DNA from 2 places in the Streptomyces sp. GL_141 genome. Region 2 is predicted to be linked to the other one. Evidence: riboswitches for the same ligand, from Rfam matches in the RefSeq annotation. Region 2 holds a riboswitch; the other holds the start of a gene.
What was found. Region 2 has a riboswitch for cobalamin ahead of AC3IX6_RS10530 (energy-coupling factor ABC transporter permease). Riboswitches for the same ligand answer to the same signal wherever they lie in the genome.

Region 1 (3,797 bases), 230 kb from region 2:
CCCGCGTGGGCCGCTTCATGCTCCAGGACACCCTCGGCAACGTGCACAGGTCCTTCAAGGACGTCAGCTGGAAGCCGGGCGTCTGGTTCGCCAGCGCGGTCGTCGTCGGCGGCTGGGGCTACTTCCTGTGGGTCGGCGTCAAGGACCCGCTGGGCGGCATCAACCAGCTCTTCCCGCTGTTCGGCATCGCGAACCAGCTGCTCGCGGCGGTCGCCCTGGCCGTCTGCACCACCCTGCTGATCAAGTCCGGCCGGCTCAAGTGGGCCTGGGTGACGGGCGTTCCGCTGGCCTGGGACCTGGCCGTCACGCTCACCGCCAGCTACCAGAAGATCTTCTCCGACAACCCGAAGATCGGCTTCTTCGCGCAGCGGGACGTCTACCAGGACGGGATCGACGCGGGCAAGGTCCTCAAGCCCGCCAAGAACATGGACGAGATGCACACCGTGGTCACCAACGCCACGGTGGACGGCGTCCTGTCCGTGTTCTTCGCCCTGCTGATCATCATCGTGCTCGTGGACGCCGCCCGGACCTGCTTCAAGGCCATCCGCAAGCCCGAGTCGGTCACCATGGTCGAGTTCCCGTGGACCGAGTCCAAGATCGTCGCCCCGGCCGGTCTGATCCCGACCGCCGAGGAGCGGGCGGAACTCGCCGCCGCCGGCCTCGACTCGGGCGGCGGCCGCGTGCAGGACTCCGTACGGGAACCCGCGTGACGCGGCTGCGCCACGCGCTGGGCCGGGCCCGGTTCTTCGTACGGGAGTTCTCGGGCGAGGCGGCCTACGACCACTACGTGGCCCACGCCCGTACGCACGACCCCGACGCCGAGGTCCAGTCGCGCCGGGCCTTCGAACGGGCCCGCACGGACGCCCGCGAGGGCGACCCGCGCGAAGGGTTCCGCTGCTGCTGAACCGCTGAGCCGCAAAGGGCCGCCGCGTTCCGTCCACCCGACGGAACGCGGCGGCCCCTTTTCCTGCCCTGGCGCACACTCGGTGCCATGGACATCATCATCAGGACGGCGGCGGCCGCCGAATACGAAGAGCTCGGCGAGATCACCGCACGGGCGTACCTCGACGACGGACTGCTCGACTTCTCCGAGGACGACCCCTACCTGAGCCGGCTGCGCGACGTCGCCGGCCGGGCCCCCGACGGCGAGGTGCTCGTCGCGGAGTACGAGGGCACGCTGCTCGGCGGTGTGACCTTCGCGCCTCCCGGCAGCCCGCTGTGCGATATCGCGGGCCCCGGCGAGGCCGAGTTCCGGATGCTGGCCGTCTCCCCCGCGGCGCGCGGACGCGGTGCGGGCGAAGCCCTCGTACGGGCCTGCGTGAGCCGCGCCCGGGAGCTGGAGGGCGTGCGCCACCTGGTGCTGTCGACCACGGAGAAGATGCTCGGGGCACACCGGATCTACGACCGGCTGGGCTTCGTACGGACGCCCGAGCGGGACTGGTACCCGGTTCCGGGGCTCCCCCTGCTCACCTACCGCCTGGAGCTCTAGCGGTGCACCGCCCGCGAGGAGCGACACAACATGTGGGGGCTACCGCGAGCACCGGCCCCCACATGTATGCTCGTGCTCGCTGTCGTCGCAGGGGAATCCGGTGAGAATCCGGAACTGTCCCGCAACGGTATGAAATGCACCGATCCGCTCGGTGCATCCGCAAGTCCGAGGACCTGTCGACAGTGCGCCCGGCTCGACCGATCCGGGTGCAGACACGTCCGGGCCTCGCGGTTGGGCCGGTGGACGCCACGTGGCGCACGCGCACTGCCCTGCCAGGCACGCGCCCCCACGTGCGCCCCCTCGCGCCCCGCACCAACGGTGTTCCCGGAGCCGAGCGAGGGAGAGCTCCCCCCGTGACCATCGCGCCTTCCGCACCGCGCGCCGAGTCCGACCCGTCCGCCTACGAGGGTCCGGGGGCCGCGCTCCTGCGCACGCTCACCGAGCTGACCGCCGACCTGCCCGACACCGACCCCGGCCGGGTCGCCGCCGCCGCGCTGCGCGGCCGCAGCGCCGCCGCCGACGAGGCGGAGCTCCGTACGCTCGCCACCGAGGCGGCCGCCGGGCTGATCTCCGAGGACCCGGCCTACTCCCGCCTCGCCGCCCGCCTGCTGACGCTGGCCGTCCGCGACGAGGCCGCCGGCCAGGGCTCCACCTCCTTCTCCGGCTCCGTCGAGGTCGGCCACCGCGAGGGGCTCATCGCCGACCGCACCGCGGACTTCGTACGCCTGCACGCGAACCGGCTCGACGCGCTGGTCGGGCACGCGCTCGCCGAGGGCGCCGACGACCGCTTCGGCTTCTTCGGCCTGCGCACCCTGCACAGCCGCTACCTGCTGCGGCACCCGATCACCCGCCAGGTCATCGAGACCCCCCAGTACTTCATGCTGCGCGTGGCCTGCGGCCTCGCGGAGAACGAGAGCGTCCAGGCCGTCGAGGAAGTGGCCTCGCTGTACCGGCTGATGAGCCGCCTCGACTACCTGCCCTCCTCCCCCACCCTCTTCAACTCCGGCACCCGCCACCCGCAGATGTCCTCCTGCTACCTGCTGGACTCCCCGCTGGACGAGCTGGACTCGATCTACGACCGCTACCACCAGGTCGCGCGCCTCTCCAAGCACGCCGGCGGCATCGGCCTCTCGTACTCCCGCATCCGCGCCCGCGGTTCCCTGATCCGCGGTACGAACGGCCACTCCAACGGCATCGTGCCGTTCCTGAAGACCCTCGACGCCTCCGTCGCCGCCGTGAACCAGGGCGGCCGCCGCAAGGGCGCCGCCGCGGTCTACCTGGAGACCTGGCACGCGGACATCGAGGAGTTCCTGGAGCTCCGCGACAACACCGGCGAGGACCAGCGCCGCACCCACAACCTGAACCTGGCCCACTGGGTGCCGGACGAGTTCATGCGCCGCGTGAACGCCGACGCCGACTGGTCGCTGTTCTCCCCCGCCGACGTCCCCGAGCTGGTCGACCTGTGGGGCGACGCGTTCGACGCCGCGTACCGCAAGGCCGAGGAGTCGGGCCTGGCCCGCAAGTCCATGCCCGCCCGCGACCTGTACGGCCGGATGATGCGCACCCTCGCGCAGACCGGCCAGGGCTGGATGACCTTCAAGGACGCCTCCAACCGCACGGCGAACCAGACCGCCGAGCCGGGCACCGTCGTCCACTCCTCGAACCTCTGCACCGAGATCATCGAGGTCACCAACGACGGCGAGACGGCCGTCTGCAACCTCGGCTCGGTCAACCTCGGCGCCTTCGTCGTGGAGGGGGAGATCGACTGGGAGCGCCTGGACGAGACCGTCCGCACCGCGGTCACCTTCCTCGACCGCGTCGTGGACATCAACTTCTACCCGACCGAGCAGGCCGGCCGCTCCAACGCCCGCTGGCGTCCGGTGGGCCTGGGCGCGATGGGCCTCCAGGACGTCTTCTTCCAGCTGAAGCTGCCCTTCGACTCCCCCGAGGCGAAGGCGCTGTCCACGAAGCTCTCCGAGCGCATCATGCTCGCGGCGTACGAGGCCTCCTGCGACCTGGCCGAGCGCAGCGGCCCGCTCCCCGCGTGGGAGCAGACCCGCACGGCCCGCGGCGTCCTGCACCCGGACCACTACGAGGTCGAGCTGAACTGGCCGGAGCGCTGGGACGCGCTGCGCGCCCGGGTCGCGAAGTCCGGGATGCGCAACTCGCTGCTCCTCGCCATCGCCCCGACGGCGACCATCGCCTCCATCGCGGGCGTGTACGAGTGCATCGAGCCGCAGGTCTCCAACCTCTTCAAGCGCGAGACCCTGAGCGGGGAGTTCCTCCAGGTCAACGGCTATCTGGTGCA
Region 2 (3,797 bases):
CTGGCCGTCCGGGTCGAGGCCCGCCGTCGGCTCGTCCAGGATCAGCACCCGCGGAGCCATCGCGACCGCCCCCGCGATCGCCGCGCGCTTGCGCTGGCCGTAGGAGAGCAGGTGGGTGGGGCGGTCCCGCAGGTGCGTGATGTCCAGGGCGGCGAGGGCCGAGTCCACGCGGGCGCGGACCTCCGGAGCGGGGAGCCCCTGGTTCATCGGGCCGAAGGACACGTCCTGTTCGACCGAGGCCGCGAACAGCTGGTCGTCGGGGTCCTGCACCACCAGCTGGACGGACGTGCGCAGCCGGGTCAGTCCGGCCCGGTCGTACGAGACCTCCGTGCCGTCCAGCCACAGCGATCCCGCGCCGGGCCGCAGGCCGCCGCTCAGCAGCCGCATCAGCGTGGTCTTGCCGCTGCCGTTGCGGCCCAGCAGGGCCAGCGCCCGGCCCGGCGTGATGGCGAAGTCGACGCCGGTCAGGACGGCCGGGCCGTCCTCGTAGGCGTAGCCCGCGTCGGACAGTTCGATCAGGGGGGTCGCCACCGGGTTCACAAGGAGAGCCCCTTCAGGGTGAGGGTCAGGGTGATCAGGGCCGCCAGCAGGGCGCCGGTGGCCGTCAGGAAGCGCCACGACAGGGCCGCCTCCGGTACGAGGACCCGCAGCGCGCCGTCGTAGCCGCGTCCGGCCAGACCCGCCTGGAGCTTGGCCGCGCGGTCGAAGGCCCGTACGAAGGAGGTGGCGGCGAGCCCGGCCAGGGAGCGCCACACCGCCGCCCGGCTGGTGTGCCCGAGCCGGGCCGCCTGGGCCCGGCGGACCTGCGCCATGGAGTCGAGCAGCAGGAAGCCGATCCGGTACATGACCAGGGCCACGTCCACCACGGGGGCCGGCACCCCGGCCCGCACCAGCCGGGGCAGTACGTCGGAGACCGGGGTGGTGAAGGCGAACAGCAGCAGCCCGAGCGAGGCAGCCGAGGTGCGCAGCAGCAGTTCGGCGGCGAGCCGGGGGCCGTCGGGGGCCAGGGACACCGGCCCCGCCGGGCCGCCGACCGCGAACAGCAGGGGCAGCGCCCCGGTGAAGCAGAAGCCGAGCGGGATCCGGAAGGCCCGCCAGAGCTGCCGGCCGGCCACCCCGGCCGGGCCGAGCAGCACGGCGAGGGTGGCGGCGGCCACCAGCGGCCCGCCCGGCCAGGGCGGCAGGCACACGGCGGTGACCGTCAGCCCGATTCCGAGCAGGGCCTTCTCCAGCGGGTGCCTGCCGCGCCAGCGACTGCCGTGCGCGGCCACGTCGATCGGCAGCACCGCCTACGCCTCCGGGGCGGTGGCGGCAGCGGCGGCGGCCGCCCCCTGGCGGCGGCCCTTGCGGACGCCGAAGTAATACGCGAGCACGCCCGCTCCCAGCGCCGCCTGCAAGGCGAACAGCGCGGACTCGATCTCGGCCGAAGGGGGTTCGTAGAGAGGGGAGAACCAGGGCTCGTAGTCCGGCTTCAGCTCGGTGATCGCCGCCTCGGCCTGCGCGTCGGCGCCCGCGAAGGGCTCCTCCTTGCCCTCGCCCAGCCCGAGGGCGATCGGCAGGACGGCCAGCGCCGCCACCAGGAGCAGCAGCAGGGTGTTGATCTTGGCGTTCTTCGACATGCCGCTCATCAGGCCGCCGCCTTCTCTCCGGTACGGGTGGCCGTCAGCTTCGCGACGCCCAGCCGGACCAGGTCCGACTTGCTCGACGCCATCAGCAGCCGCATCACGAGGACGGTCAGCAGCCCCTCGCTCACGGCCAGCGGGATCTGCGTGACCGCGAAGATCCCCCCGAACTTCGCGAGCGAGCCCGCGAATCCGGAGGCCGGGTCGGGGAAGGCGAGGGCGAGCTGCACGCTGGTGACGCAGTAGGTGACCAGGTCGGCGAAGAAGGCGCCGAAGAACACGGTGACCATCAGCGGGAGAGCGAACTTCCGCAGCAGCCGGTAGACGGCGTAGCCCGCCCACGGGCCGGCGATGGCCATCGAGAAGACGTTGGCGCCGAGGGTGGTGAGCCCGCCGTGCGCCAGCAGCAGGGCCTGGAACAGCAGGGTGATCGTGCCGAGCACCGCCATGATCGGCGGCCGGAACAGGATCGCCCCGAGTCCGGTGCCCGTGGGATGCGAGCAACTGCCCGTGACGGAAGGGATCTTCAGGGCGGACAGGACGAAGGTGAAGGCCCCGGAGGCGCCGAGCAGCAGCGTGCTCTCCGGGTTGGCCTTCACCTCGCGGGTGAGCGCGCGGACGCCGTGGACGACGAAGGGGGCGGACACGGCGCCCCAGGCGACCGCGTGCAAAGGGGGTAGGAACCCCTCGGCTATATGCATGAGTAGGGAGACCTCTCCAGCACCTCGTGGATGGACAACGCGCCCCGGCCGGTCTCCTGGCTCACGGGTTGACGTCCATGCTCCGCCTTCCCGGGCAGCGCGGAACCTCCCGCGCAGCCCAGTGGCTTTCCCGCAGGAGTGGAGCCGGACTTCCCGATCACAGTGGCGAGGGCCGCACCGGTTTCCCACCGGTTTCCCGAACACCAAGGCCCGCTGACCCTAGTCGGCCGCACGGACCGGTAACAACCCGCCCCAATCACGCCGGGCGGTGACCGGATTCCGCTTGTGCGTCACGCCACGTGCCCGTGCTGTCGCTGTCCGCCCCAATGTCCCCGCCTGAAAGGGGAGTTCCGGATGTCCGTGGCCGCCGGAGAACGGCCGCCACACGTCGCCGCCCTGTTCCGGCCGGGCTGCTTCCCGCGGACGGTCCGGGGCCCCCGCCCCCGGGGTGCGCCCGGACGGGTGCGGCCCGGTGGCGGGCCCGCCGGGCCCCGGTGAGGCTGGACGCGTGGCTACCGATCCCGCGCACGACCTCGACCACTCCGACCTGACCGCCGTGCACGTCAACTGCACGCTCAAGCGATCGCCCGAGCCCGGCGACACCGAGGGCCTGATCGACAAGAGCCGTGCGGCGATGGGAGGAGCACGACGATGACCGACAACGCCATGTCTCATGACGACCTGCGTGCCGTGGTGATCAACTGCACCCTCAAGCGGTCGCCGGAACGAAGCCACACGCAGGGCCTGATCGACATCAGCACCGGCATCATGCAGCGTCAGGGTGTCCAGGTCGAGGTACTCCGGGCAGTGGACCTCGACATCGCGACCGGCGTCTGGCCGGACATGACGGAGCACGGCTGGGAGACCGACGAGTGGCCGGTCATTTACTCGAAAGTCATGGCCGCAGACATCCTCACGCTGGCTGGGCCCGTATGGCTGGGTGACAACTCCTCGGTCATGAAGAAGGTGATCGAGCGCCTGTACGCCTGCTCGTCGATCCTCAACGAGCTCGGCCAGTACGCCTACTACGGTCGCGTGGGCGGCTGCCTGATCACCGGCAACGAGGACGGCGCCAAGCACTGCGCGATGAACGTCCTGTACAGCCTCCAGCACCTCGGATACGTCATTCCGCCGCAGGCGGACGCGGGCTGGGTCGGCGAGGCCGGCCCGGGCCCGTCGTACCTCGACCCCGGCTCCGGCGGGCCGGACAACGACTTCACGAACCGCAACACGACCTTCATGACCTGGAACCAGCTCCACCTGGCGAGGATGCTCAAGGACACCGGCGGCATCCCCGCCCACGGAAACCAGCGCTCCGAGTGGGACGCCGGCTGCCGCTTCGACTTCGAGAACCCCGAGCACCGCTGAGCTCGGTCCCGTCAGATGAGGTCGCGGTGGCGGCCCACCTTGGTGGAGAAGAGGTAGAGCGGGGGCAGGAGGGCGGCGGCGCAGACGGTCCAGAGCGCGGTACGGG

Region 1: another riboswitch for cobalamin. It lies ahead of AC3IX6_RS11570 (ribonucleoside-diphosphate reductase subunit alpha); the one in region 2 lies ahead of AC3IX6_RS10530 (energy-coupling factor ABC transporter permease).

Annotation. Positions count from the first base shown of each region.
Region 1 covers NZ_CM174402.1:2,738,591-2,742,387, forward strand. The annotation lists gene AC3IX6_RS11555 (carbon starvation CstA family protein) at 1-710, shown strand, start outside; gene AC3IX6_RS11560 (CstA-like transporter-associated (seleno)protein) at 707-904, shown strand; gene AC3IX6_RS11565 (GNAT family N-acetyltransferase) at 992-1,489, shown strand; cobalamin riboswitch at 1,556-1,684, shown strand; gene AC3IX6_RS11570 (ribonucleoside-diphosphate reductase subunit alpha) at 1,843-3,797, shown strand, end outside.
Region 2 covers NZ_CM174402.1:2,508,051-2,511,847, reverse strand. The annotation lists gene AC3IX6_RS10545 (energy-coupling factor ABC transporter ATP-binding protein) at 1-531, opposite strand, end outside; gene cbiQ (cobalt ECF transporter T component CbiQ) at 537-1,286, opposite strand; gene AC3IX6_RS10535 (energy-coupling factor ABC transporter substrate-binding protein) at 1,290-1,628, opposite strand; gene AC3IX6_RS10530 (energy-coupling factor ABC transporter permease) at 1,628-2,323, opposite strand; cobalamin riboswitch at 2,353-2,546, opposite strand; gene AC3IX6_RS10525 (hypothetical protein) at 2,832-2,978, shown strand; gene AC3IX6_RS10520 (flavodoxin family protein) at 2,975-3,691, shown strand; gene AC3IX6_RS10515 (MFS transporter) at 3,703-3,797, opposite strand, start outside.